3 regions of the Enterobacter sp. SM3 genome follow, and region 3 is predicted to be linked to each of the others. Evidence: predicted binding sites of a transcription regulator. Region 3 holds the regulator's gene; each other region holds the start of a gene.
What was found. Region 3 encodes LexA, which represses DNA repair genes until DNA is damaged. Its sites were predicted from a motif close to TNCTGTATGTACATACAGNA; they were not measured.

Region 1 (4,399 bases), 620 kb from region 3:
GCCACGCCGCCACCGAATGTGCCGGACGCGCCGCCGGGCGTGATGTCGTCATATATCTGGTCTCTGAAGCCGGGAGATAAGGTGACCATCTCCGGTCCGTTTGGGGAGTTCTTCGCGAAAGATACCGACGCGGAAATGGTCTTTATCGGCGGCGGTGCCGGTATGGCCCCGATGCGCTCGCACATCTTTGACCAGCTCAAGCGGCTGGGTAGCCAGCGTAAGATCAGCTTCTGGTACGGGGCGCGCTCGCTGCGCGAGATGTTTTATGATGATGAGTTTAAACAGCTGGCGCGTGAAAACCCGAACTTTACCTTCCACGTGGCGCTTTCCGATCCGCAGCCGGAAGATAACTGGACGGGCTATACGGGGTTCATCCACAACGTGCTGTATGAAAACTACCTCAAGCAGCACCCGGCGCCCGAGGACTGCGAGTTCTATATGTGTGGTCCGCCGATGATGAACGCCGCCGTGATTAAGATGCTGAAAGATCTCGGCGTTGAAGATGAGAACATCATGCTCGATGACTTTGGAGGCTGATGATGCTGACGTTTCTGGCAACCTTTGTGGTGTTTGTGCTTGTCATCTTCGGCATGTCGTTAGGCTGGATCGTTAAGCGGAAAAGCATTCAGGGCAGCTGCGGCGGTATTTCCTCCATTGGGATGGAAAAGGTTTGCGACTGCCCGGAACCGTGCGATGCGCGGAAAAAAAGAATGGCCCGCGAGCAGCAGCGCATTATTTAGTCGTGTAGGTCGGGTAAGGCGAAGCCGCCACCCGACAATTCCCACGCACACTTCTCAACCCTTATTTATTTACTGTATACTTATCCAGTGATGAGTGAGGGCTTACTATGCGCAAAATAATCCATGTCGATATGGACTGCTTTTTTGCCGCAGTGGAGATGCGTGACAACCCGGCGCTGCGGGATATTCCCATCGCCATTGGCGGCAGCCGCGTTCAGCGTGGTGTCATCAGCACCGCCAACTATCCTGCGCGCAAATTTGGCGTGCGCAGCGCGATGCCAACGGCGATGGCCTTAAAGCTTTGCCCTCATCTCACGCTTCTGCCCGGCCGGTTTGAAGCCTATAAAGAGGCTTCCCTTCATATTCGGGAAATCTTCTCCCGCTATACCTCTCTGATAGAGCCGCTGTCGCTGGACGAAGCCTATCTGGATGTCACCGACAGCGTGCACTGCCACGGCTCCGCCACGCTGATGGCTCAGGAGATCCGCCAGACGATTTTCAACGAACTGAATCTGACGGCGTCTGCGGGCGTCGCGCCAGTTAAATTCCTCGCCAAAATTGCCTCCGATTTAAATAAGCCCAACGGCCAGTACGTCATCACGCCGGAAGAGGTGCCTGCATTTTTGAAAACGCTGCCGCTCGGTAAAATCCCGGGCGTGGGGAAAGTCTCCGCCGCAAAGCTGGAAAGCATGGGGCTACGGACCTGCGAAGACGTGCAGCGAAGCGATCTCGCGATGCTGCTCAAGCGCTTCGGGAAGTTTGGCCGCGTGCTGTGGGAGCGCAGCCAGGGAATTGACGATCGCGATGTGAACAGCGAGCGGCTACGTAAATCCGTCGGCGTTGAGCGCACACTTATTGAAGATATTCATGACTGGTCCGAATGCGAAACCATTATCACGGAACAGCTTTACCCGGAGCTGGAACGACGCTTAAGCAAGGTGAAGCCGGATCTGCTCATCGCCCGTCAGGGCATCAAATTAAAATTCAACGACTTCCAGCAGACCACGCAGGAACACGTCTGGCCACGTCTGAATAAAGACGATCTTATCGCGACGGCGAAAAAGGCATGGGAAGAAAGACGAGGCGGGCGAGGGGTGAGGCTGGTGGGTTTGCACGTTACGCTGCTGGATCCGCAGTTAGAGCGGCAGCTGGTATTAGGGCTGTAGAGTGCTTTAATCGTAGGCCCGGTAAGCGAAGCGCCACCGGGCATCAAACGGCTAATTACTTAACGGGGATCGCTTTCAGCAGTTCAGTCAGCAGCGTCCAGTAGTGACCGACGCTTTCGATATGAACCTGCTCATCTGGCGAGTGCGGACCGGTAATGGTTGGCCCAATGGACACCATATCCATATCCGGATACGGTTTCTTGAACAGACCACATTCCAGACCCGCGTGGATCACCTGGATGTTCGGGGTGCTGTTGAACAGACGCTGATAGGTTTCACGCACCAGCGCCATCACCGGAGAACTTGCATCCGGCTGCCAGCCCGGGTAGCTGCCTTTTGCAGACGTTTTCGCGCCCGCCAGCGTGCCCAGAGATTCCAGCATGCTCACCACATACTCTTTACCGCTGTCGATAAGGGAACGAATCAGGCAGATGATTTCCGCGCTGTCGTCGCTCATGGTCACCACGCCCACGTTCAGTGAGGTTTCCACCACGCCTTTCGCCACGTCAGAGTTGCGGATCACGCCGTTTGGCGTTGCGTTCAGCAACTGAACGAAGGTGTCACGAGACTGCGCGGTCAGGGCGGCTTTATCCGTGGTCACGGATTCCAGCACCACGGTCAGGTTTTTCTCTTTCGCCGACAGTTCGTTTTCCAGGATATCCAGATATACGCTGGAGAGTTTTTTCAGCTCGTCCGCTTTTGCCGCCGGTACTGCTACGGTGGTGAACGCTTCACGCGGGATCGCGTTGCGCAGGGTACCGCCGTTGAAGTCTACCAGACGCAGATCCAGCTCGGCCGCATGGCCTGCCAGGAAGCGCGCCAGCAGCTTGTTGGCGTTACCCAGACCCAGGTGAATATCGCCGCCGGAGTGGCCGCCTTTCAGCCCTTTCAGCGTCAGCTTGAAGGTCTGGAAGCCAGCAGGAATAGCTTCGCGCGACAGCGGCAGGGTAGAGATAAAATCAATCCCGCCCGCGCAGCCCATGTAGATCTCGCCTTCTTCTTCAGAGTCGGTGTTGATCAGGATGTCCGCCTGCAGCCAGTTCGCCTGCAGACCGAACGCGCCGTCCATGCCCGCTTCTTCGGTCATGGTCAGCAGCACTTCCAGCGGACCGTGCTCAACGCTGTCGTCGGCCAGCACGGCCAGCGCAGAGGCCATACCGATGCCGTTATCCGCGCCCAGCGTGGTGCCGCGTGCTTTCACCCAGTCGCCGTCGATGTACGGTTGAATCGGGTCTTTGGTGAAGTCGTGAACGGTGTCGTTGTTCTTCTGTGGCACCATGTCCAGGTGCGCCTGCAGCACAACCGGTTTGCGGTTTTCCATGCCTGCGGTAGCCGATTTGCGGATCAGAATGTTGCCAACCTGGTCACGTTCAGCATGCAGACCTTTTTCCTTCGCCCAGCCCATAATATGTTCGGCAAGCTGTTCTTCATGGTAGGAAGGGTGTGGAATGGAGCAGATTTTCGCAAAAATATCCCACAGCGGCTGCGGAGATAATTGAGACAGTTCAGACACGATAAGTCTCCTTGTCGAGGCGCTGCAATCAGGGTTGCAGGTCACAGGGTTAGCAGGTTAATAGTTACCACAAGTCAGGCTTGCGAGATGAAACTGAGAATACCACTTTCTCTGCTGGCTGGTAGCATAAAGCATGTAAAAACTCAGGCAGAGGGCGCTAAACACTGGTTTTTAGTGCGTCAGATCTCTATAATCTCGCGCAACCTATTTCCCCCTCGAACACTTTTTAAGCCGTATAAAAACAGGCTGGGACACTTCACATGAGCGAAAAATACGTCGTCACCTGGGACATGTTGCAGATTCACGCACGCAAACTGGCTGCGCGTCTGATGCCTTCCGAACAGTGGAAAGGCATTATTGCCGTCAGCCGTGGCGGTCTGGTACCGGGGGCGCTGCTGGCACGTGAGCTGGGTATTCGTCATGTCGATACCGTTTGCATCTCCAGCTATGACCATGACAACCAGCGTGAGCTGACCGTGCTGAAACGTGCGGAAGGCGACGGTGAAGGTTTCATCGTTATTGATGACCTGGTGGATACCGGCGGTACTGCGGTCGCTATCCGCGAAATGTATCCGAAAGCACATTTCGTCACTATCTTCGCGAAACCTGCTGGTCGCCCACTGGTTGACGATTACGTGATTGATATCCCGCAGGATACCTGGATTGAACAGCCATGGGATATGGGCGTGGTCTTCGTACCGCCTATTTCAGGCCGTTAATACCAGTACGTAACTTTACACGCCCGGCTATGTCGGGCGTTGTTCTTTTTGGCCTGCCACGCGTTACAATAGTCTTCATATGACGTATTCATGGAGGCAACGCAATGACGCAGGCGAATCTCACCGAGACTCTCTTCAAACCCCGTTTCAAACACCCTGAAACGTCGACGCTGGTGCGTCGCTTTAATCCGGGTACCCAGCCTGCCGTCCAGTCCGCGTTAGACGGCAAAAACGTGCCTCACTGGTATCGCATGATTAACC
Region 2 (4,399 bases), 2.1 Mb from region 3:
ATCAGCGACTGGCGGGCCGCCTCGCGTGCACGTTTGGGGTCAAGCTTGCCGAGGCTAAAAGCCACCACCACCGTCGTCCCGAGATCTATGGCGGCAAAGAACGAGATCACCACCATGTTAAAGCTGTCCGCCAGCCCAACCCCTGCCATCGCCTCTTTCCCCAGCCAACTCACCAGGAAGGTGCTCAGGACCCCCATCAGCAGAACGCAGGTATTTTCCAGGAAGATAGGCACAGCGAGAGGGGTGATTTCACGCCAGAACAGGACACGATAGCTTTTACGTTTTGCATACCATGGCGTGCGCGCTATCGCCTGGCGTAAGGAGGCAGTGACGTTCAAAATGGACCTTAGAGAGAAAAGTTGAAACTCCATTTCAAATGATGGGGGACAAATGCTAATCCTGCAAAGTATTTTCCAGAAAAAGATGTGTGGATTTACAACAAACTGACGACAGAATCAGCAATCGGTCTATTTTCCCTAAGATCAGGTTTGACAAAAGTTTTTTCGCCGCTAAGATAAGCCTCCACAACGATTCCTCTGTAGTTCAGTCGGTAGAACGGCGGACTGTTAATCCGTATGTCACTGGTTCGAGTCCAGTCAGAGGAGCCACATTTAGAAAAGCCTGCTTTCGAGCGGGCTTTTTGCTTTTCCGGTGAGGATAAATGGACGCACTGTTTGTTTACGGCACACTACGCCCCGGTCACTCTAATGCGCATATTCTTGAACACATTGGCGGTGAATGGCTGTCCGGCTTCGTATCCGGTACGTTTTACGAACGCGGCTGGGGCGCTGCGGCGGACTTCCCGGGGATTGTGCTCCACCCTGATGGCCCCCGCGTCGAAGGCTATCTGTTTATCTCTGATAACCTTGACGCACACTGGCAAATGCTGGATGAATTTGAAGATGGCTACGATCGGGTTGAGGTCACGGTGACCACCCTTGAAGGCAAGCAGGTTAAGGCCTGGATTTATCAGCTACAGCCGCGTTCTGCGTCATAAAAAAAGGCTCTCTGTCACCAGAGAGCCTTTTTCACTATTCGCTGCGATTACTCGCTTTTTGCTTCGCCGTTTTTGATTTCGCCCATCACTTTCAGCTTCTTGGAGATGTCACGACGCTCTTTGGACAGCTCAGCGTTTTTGATGATGTAGTCATCAACGCGGTCTTCATAGTCGCTCTTCATGCTGGCGATGATGCCCTGAATAGCTTCAACGCTCATACCTGGCTTGATGTAGTCGCTCAGGTTGTCGAGCAGCAGAACACGTTTCTGGTTGTCACGGATCTTCTTCTCAACGTCCTGGATTTCACGCTGCAGCTTGTTTTTGCGGCGGAACAGGCGGACGAATTCCAGAACATCCTGGAACGAAGGCTTGGTAGTTTCCATTTTTACACCCCTGATAATGTGAGATTCGGATTCGTTAAGGCAACCGTTGTAACAATAACCTTACTGACAGCGGCTGCGAATGACAATGAGTATATCGTTTAAAGCTATCATAACCCCAATTGCTGCTGAATCGAAGCAGCAGCCGTCACATACGCCTTTTATTTGCGCAGCGCCCGGCAAATAAGGTGCGATAACAGCTCAAGCTGCCGCGCCAGTTCCATGCTCAGCCAGACGTAGCCATGAATAGGCGTTTCCGCCACGTTATCGCTCTGGCGCTCGTTGATGAGCTGCTTCAGCTCCGCGACGATCTCATTCAGCCGCTCGCTGTTGGCCAGTATCGGCTGCGGGTTCCCTTCATAGAGCGCATGGGCGATGGTCAACAGCGTTTGCTGCGTCATCTGCTGGGTCTCTTTAAGGGTCTGCGCGTTAAGCATCAGCAGATGGCTGGGACGCGAGGCCCAGTGGGCGTTGATTTGCAGTTCAAGCATGCAGACCAAATTGCGGCTTACCGTCTGGATAGCTTCAAAAATCGATTTCTGAATATGGGTTTCTTTGCTGGCGGGCGTGATCAGGCCGCGCATTTTAACCACGTCGTTGAGGATCGTTTGCAGATGCTTTTCCAGCCGGGGACGCTCAACCAGATTCGGGGAAAAACCGGCCTGATAGACGCGGTTAAAGGCGGTGACGTAGTTAGCCATCTGAATACGCCAGTGCAGAAAAGCACGCTGTGGCCAGATACCGGTGAAGAGCATGGCCAGCAGTGACCCCAGGATGACATCCCCGCTTCGCCACAGCGCCGTGGTCATATCCCCGGCGGGCGCACCGACAACCACCGCGAGCGTAATACCAATCAGCAGCGCCTGATACGGTCTTTTGCCCAGCGCCAGCCAGCCGCACAGGAACATGGCGGCACCGCACCATGCCAGCATCACGGGAAATGAGATGAGCTCCAGCTTCAGGGCGATAAGCCCAAGCGCCGAGCCTAAAACCGTCCCGCCAATTCGCTCAAAAGCGCGCGGAACAACGTTTCCCCAAAACGAGATGGGCCCCATCACCACCACCAGCGTGATCAGCGGCCACGTCCCTTCGGGAACGTCCAGCAAACGGACCAGCACAAACGTTAATACGAAAGCCAGCGCGATGCGACACCCGTGCACCACGCGGTAATGTTTGTACAACCGAATTTCAAAAGGGGTTAATGATTTGTCGGGACGCACACCCGCTCTCCAGCTACACGGCAAATCACAATTGTACTGTGTTTTCAGCCGGGCGGATCGCTCCCGGCTGAAAAACCCTTCACTTCGCAGGCTTAAACCGTTTTATGCTCTACCGCGATATACATTTCGATATCCCAGTAGCCGTCTGCATTGCCGTCATTGAGATAGCGCTCGAAGCAGGGTTTGAGCGCCATCTGGTACTTATTGTCCTGCAGCAGGGAATTAAAGAACTGATACCACGGCGTGGCGAAGTCGTAGTTTTCCACGCGCGCCGTCGCCACGGCATAATCCCCGGCCGCGATTTCCGTCATCATGACGCCTTCGCTGTTTTCCGGGATGACGAAATCATCCGGTACCGTAACCGCCGTATCGCAGCGCAGTTTTTCTGCCGGGACCTCGTCGGGGTTATCGTAGTAGACCGCAACCCACTCCAGCGGCTCAATGTGACGCCCGTCCACCCACATCACCAGCTGTTCAAAACCCTGTTTTACCGTTTGTTCCCACGGTCCGACCAAATGAAAACCGGCAATCTTACGTTTCTGTTGCTGCTTAATGCTGTAGTCCATGCTGCCTCCACCTATCACTGTATATTCATACACTATAAAACTGGATGACTATTATCGGCAAACGAGGAGTGTTTATTATGTGAGCAGACTCGCAACCCTGCCAGCCTGCTCAGCAACAGTTAAAGCGTGTGGTGCAGATAATCGCTCATGCGAGAGAACAGGCCGCCTTTATCAACGGCTTCCAGCGTCACCAGCGGCCAGTGCGCCACCACTTTGTCGCGGTCGTAGAGCTGGATCTCACCCACCCGCTGGTGCGCGGCGATCGGCGCTTCCAGCTCTTTTTTATCCAGCACGTATTTGGCTTTGATGTTCGGCACTTCCGCTTTCGGCAGTGCCAGCCAGAAGTCCTGGTCGGTACCCAGTTTCACCTGCTCCTTATCGCCGTACCAGATACGTTCTGTCCCCACTTTTTTACCGCTATGCAGGATCTGCACCGTATCGAAATTCTGCTGCCCCCAGTGCAGCAGTTTTCGGGCCTGGTCCTCGCGCCCTTTCGGGCTGTCCGCCCCCATGACCACCGCGATTAAACGGCGCTGCCCGTCAACGGCGGACGCAATCAGGTTAAAGCCCGCCCCCGAGGTATGTCCCGTTTTAAGGCCGTCCACGTTCATGGTTTTATCCCACAGCAGGCCGTTACGGTTCTGCTGGGTGATCCCGTTCCAGGTCAGGCTCTTTTCACTGTACATATGATAAAACTCAGGCTCGCCGTGGATGATGGCGCGGGAGAGTACGGCCAGGTCATAGGCCGAGCTGTGCTGGCCCGGCGCGTCCAGCCCGTGGACGGTTTCAAAATGCGTATCGCGCAGATTCAACTTTTGCACGTAGTCGTTCATCATCTTCACAAACTGCGGCTGACCGCCCGCCACGTGATCGGCCAGCGCCACGCAGGCGTCGTTGCCGGAATCGACAATCAGGCCACGGCTTAAGTCACGTACGGAGACGCGATCGCCCTCTTTCAGGAACATGAGCGACGAGCCGTCAAAAACCGGGTTGCCTTTAGCCCACGCGTCACGCCCTACGGTGACAATGTCGTCCGGCGTAATGCGGTGGCTATCAATGGCCCGATCAACCACATACCCCGTCATCAGCTTGGTCAGGCTCGCCGGATTACGTTGTTGATGTTCGTTGCCCGCCGTTAAGATCTGACCAGTCGTGTAGTCCATCAGCACCCAGGAGCCAGCCTGAATGGCCGGAGGCTGCGGCGAAAAATCCAGTGGTTCGGCCGCAAAAGCAGAT
Region 3 (4,399 bases):
TCAGAACTGCCTGCTCGCGCGGCAGAATGATGATGTCGCCGATCGTGTCCTTTTCGACTTCAAACTTGTTCATCTGCAACGCGTGATCGATAAGCTCACTGGCGGTAGCAGAAGGCACAGTTGAATCAACGGAATACGGCACGTTGCGCATCATGTCCAGATAGCAATCCAGCTGCTCCGTGAGCTGTTCGCGGGTCAGCGAGCGCTGACGCGAAGCCAGAAGCGCCGTACAGCACAGGTTCATGGCGTTAGCCGCACCGGCGTTGTTAATGCGCACCATCAGCTCGGACGCGATGCCGTTAACCGTTGGCGTCAGCCAGGCTGGACGAATCGCTTCGATAGGATCGATGGATTCGCGCCACTCGGGAACGTGATGGTTCAGGTACGTCATCAGCGGCATCGGCTCGCCAAAGTTCACATAGCCCTGACCGAGATTGCGTAGCTTGCTTAAGCCGCGCAGCATCTGCGGCAGGCTCTCTTTCTCTTTGGTCGCACCGCGCAGCTCTTTGGCGTACGTGCCCACTTCCATCACGTGCTCATAGCCAATGTAGATTGGCACCAGCGTGATTGGACGGGTTCCTCCGCGCAGCATCGCCTGAATGGTCATCGACAGCGTGCCGGTCTTCGGATCGAGCAGGCGTCCGGTACGGGAACGACCGCCTTCGACGAAGTACTCCACAGAATAGCCGCGGCTGAACAGCTCGCCCAGATACTCGCGGAACACGGTGGAGTAGAGCTTGTTGCCCTTGAAGGTACGACGGATAAAGAAGGCGCCCAGGCGGCGGAAAATCGGGCCTGCTGGCCAGAAATTCAGGTTGATACCGGCAGCAATGTGCGGCGGTACCAGCCCCTGATGATAGAGCACATAGGAAAGAAGCAGGTAGTCCATGTGGCTGCGGTGGCAGGGAACATAGACAATCTCATGGCCGTCATGCGCCAGCTGGCGTACGCGCTCGGCGTTATGAACGTTGATGCCCTGGTAGAGGCGGTTCCAGGTAAAGCCGAGAATACGATCGGACAGGCGGATCATCTCGTATGAGAAGTTCGCTGCAATCTCTTCCATCAGTGCAATGGCGTTCTGCTGGGCTTTCTCATGCGATATTTTCTTGCTGCGCGCTTCGTCTTCGACGGCGCGGGCAATCGCTTTGGAGGCCAGCAGCTTGTTGAACAGATCCTGACGCGCCGGGAGACGCGGCCCTACGGCAGCCAGGCGCTGGCGGGCGAAGTGCATACGCGCCACGCGCGCCAGTTTCTGCGCGATGATCTTGTCGGTGCCGTGCTCGTCCGCCATTCGACGCAGCGAAACGGAAGGGGAGAAACGCACAAAGCTGTCGCGTCCCAGCCAGGAGACCGCGAAGAACTTCTGGATGCCGTTAAGCATGCGCAGCGGCGGGTTCTCTTCACCTTTTTCACGGCCCGGGCGACGACCAAACATCACCGATACCGGCACCATCTGCACATCCAGATCGGGGTTGCTGCGGTGCAGGTCGAGATAGTCATGGAACAGCTTGATGGACTCTTCTTTTGGCGTGTAGTAGGTAAACACGCGCGGTCCACCGTGAATGAACACGTAGCGCGGCAGTAAAGTGCCGTCAACTTCTAGCGGTTCAAGCGGGTCAGGTAAGTCATGCGCCAGACACTGGGCGCGAAGCGTTAGTAAGTCTGCCTTCGAGTTATAAGGCAAAACGTACATAATAGGACGCGACGTATCGAGCCCCAATTCCAGCGCGGGTTCCGCTGGGATAGACTTGCTTTTTACCAGGATGCTTAATGGTAAATTAAGTAATTTGTAGTAAATTCGTGGCCAGCCGGACATAAACGATGTAAAGCCTCTGGTTAATAATGCAATTGCGGCGCAAGGATAACAGAAAGCGCGCAAAATTTCTGTTGTTACCCGTCATACTTCAGGCTGTAGCGAAACGCGCTACAGTTCCTGTTACTGACGCTTTTTTTCATAAAAGGTTCTTTTAATGGCCAATAATACCACTGGGTTAACGCGTATCATCAAAGCCGCCGGCTATTCATGGAAAGGGTTCCGTGCCGCGTGGATCAACGAAGCCGCCTTTCGCCAGGAGGGCGTCGCCGCTATCATCGCGGTGATCATCGCCTGTTTCCTTGATGTTGATGCTATTACCCGCGTACTTCTTATCGGTTCCGTGCTTCTGGTGATGATAGTGGAAATTCTTAATAGCGCTATTGAAGCTGTTGTTGATCGCATTGGTTCAGATTTCCACGAGCTTTCTGGCCGCGCAAAAGACATGGGCTCTGCTGCCGTGTTGCTGGCGATTATCACTGCCGTAATCACCTGGGTCACGCTGCTTTGGTCACATTTCCGATGAGCCTCGAGGAATAATTAAGTCCCTGGTTTTTTGTGCAGTTTTTGGTTCCAAAATCGCCTTTGACTGTATATACTCACAGCATAACTGTATATACACCCAGGGGGCGGAATGAAAGCGTTAACGACCAGGCAGCAAGAGGTGTTTGATCTCATCCGGGATCATATCGGCCAGACGGGTATGCCACCCACGCGTGCGGAAATCGCGCAGCGTCTGGGCTTCCGTTCTCCGAATGCTGCCGAAGAACACCTCAAAGCGCTGGCGCGTAAGGGCGTGATTGAGATTGTTTCAGGCGCGTCACGTGGTATCCGCCTACTGGTGGAAGAAGAGACGGGCATTCCGCTGGTGGGGCGTGTTGCTGCCGGTGAGCCTTTACTGGCACAGCAGCATATTGAAGGCCACTACCAGGTCGATCCGGCCATGTTCAAACCGAGCGCTGATTTCCTGCTGCGCGTCAGCGGTATGTCGATGAAAGACATCGGCATTCTTGACGGCGATCTGCTTGCGGTGCACAAAACGCAGGATGTGCGTAACGGCCAGGTGGTTGTCGCACGCATTGATGATGAAGTCACCGTCAAGCGTTTGAAAAAACAGGGGAACACCGTTCAGCTACTGCCTGAAAACAATGAGTTCTCCCCGATTGTGGTCGATCTCCGCGAACACAACTTCTCTATCGAAGGACTGGCGGTTGGGGTCATTCGCAACGGCGAATGGCTGTAACCTCTTCCTGACAGGCTATGGCGCCGCTGTAGCCTGCTTCATTCTCCACTCCCGGTATTTTTCATGTCACTGCTGACGGCATCCGATAAGGCATTGTGGCGTCTTGCTCTGCCGATGATTTTCTCCAATATTACCGTTCCCTTGCTCGGTCTGGTCGATACTGCCGTTATTGGTCACCTTGATTCGCCTGTTTATCTTGGCGGCGTGGCGATTGGCGCGACGGCAACCAGCTTCCTGTTTATGCTGCTGCTCTTTTTGCGTATGAGCACCACCGGGCTTACGGCACAGGCTTATGGCGCAAAAGATCCGCTGCGTCTGGCGCGCGCGCTGGTGCAGCCGCTGATCCTTGCGCTTGGCGCGGGGGCGTTAATCGTTTTATTACGTACGCCTCTGATCGACCTTGCACTCCATGTTGTTGGCGGCAGCGAGGCGGTACTGGCGCAGGCGCGACGTTTCCTTGAAATCCGCTGGCTCAGCGCGCCCGCGTCGCTGGCTAACCTGGTTCTGCTGGGGTGGCTACTGGGCGTTCAGTACGCCCGTGCGCCGGTCATTTTGCTGGTGGTGGGTAACCTGCTCAATATCGTTTTGGATGTCTGGCTGGTCATGGGTCTGCATATGAATGTGCAGGGCGCGGCGCTGGCGACGGCGATTGCCGAGTACGGAACCTTTATTATTGGCCTGTGGATGGTCTGGCGCGTGCTGGCGATGCGCGGCATCTCCCTGGCGCTGCTCAAAACCGCATGGCGCGGCAATATCCGTAAGCTGCTGGCACTTAATCGTGACATCATGCTGCGCTCGCTGCTGCTTCAGCTCTGCTTCGGCGCGCTGACGGTATTCGGGGCTCGACTGGGGCCAGAAATCGTTGCGGTCAACGCGGTATTGATGACGCTACTGACCTTTACCGCCTACGCGCTGGACGGTTTTGCCTATGCGGTAGAAGCGCATTCCGGGCAGGCGTACGGTGCGCGCGAAAGCGGGCAGCTTCGGGACGTCTGGCGGGCAGCCTGCCGTCAGTCGGGACTGGTGGCGCTGGCGTTCGGCCTGGTTTACGCCTGCCTGGGTGAGCAGATCGTTGCATTGCTAACGTCTATCCCTGCGCTGCGCGAACTGGCGAGTCACTATCTCATCTGGCAAGTCATATTACCGGTGGTCGGCGTCTGGTGTTATCTGCTGGACGGCATGTTTATTGGTGCGACGCGCGGAGCGGAAATGCGCAACAGCATGGCGGTCGCGGCGGCAGGGTTTGGCCTGACGCTACTGACGCTTCCCTGGCTGGGTAATCACGGTTTGTGGCTGGCCCTGGCCGTTTTCCTCTCGCTGCGAGGGATATCGCTGGCTTTTAT

Region 1: a site for LexA is predicted at 811-830, ahead of dinB (DNA polymerase IV). Genes of this name have one in related genera too.
Region 2: a site for LexA is predicted at 3,179-3,198, ahead of sbmC (DNA gyrase inhibitor SbmC). Genes of this name have one in related genera too.

What each region holds. Positions count from the first base shown of each region.
Region 1 is NZ_CP099971.1:982,622-987,020, forward strand. It holds gene nqrF (NADH:ubiquinone reductase (Na(+)-transporting) subunit F) at 1-537, shown strand, start outside; gene nqrM ((Na+)-NQR maturation NqrM) at 537-740, shown strand; gene dinB (DNA polymerase IV) at 848-1,906, shown strand; gene pepD (cytosol nonspecific dipeptidase) at 1,962-3,419, opposite strand; gene gpt (xanthine phosphoribosyltransferase) at 3,680-4,138, shown strand; gene frsA (esterase FrsA) at 4,243-4,399, shown strand, end outside.
Region 2 is NZ_CP099971.1:3,097,823-3,102,221, forward strand. It holds gene emmdR (multidrug efflux MATE transporter EmmdR) at 1-371, opposite strand, end outside; tRNA gene GVO84_RS14565 (tRNA-Asn) at 533-608, shown strand; gene GVO84_RS14570 (gamma-glutamylcyclotransferase family protein) at 662-997, shown strand; gene GVO84_RS14575 (DUF496 family protein) at 1,045-1,380, opposite strand; gene GVO84_RS14580 (FUSC family protein) at 1,539-2,597, opposite strand; gene sbmC (DNA gyrase inhibitor SbmC) at 2,690-3,163, opposite strand; gene dacD (serine-type D-Ala-D-Ala carboxypeptidase DacD) at 3,283-4,399, opposite strand, start outside.
Region 3 is NZ_CP099971.1:357,748-362,146, forward strand. It holds gene plsB (glycerol-3-phosphate 1-O-acyltransferase PlsB) at 1-1,816, opposite strand, end outside; gene GVO84_RS01555 (diacylglycerol kinase) at 1,971-2,339, shown strand; gene lexA (transcriptional repressor LexA) at 2,448-3,056, shown strand; gene dinF (MATE family efflux transporter DinF) at 3,120-4,399, shown strand, end outside.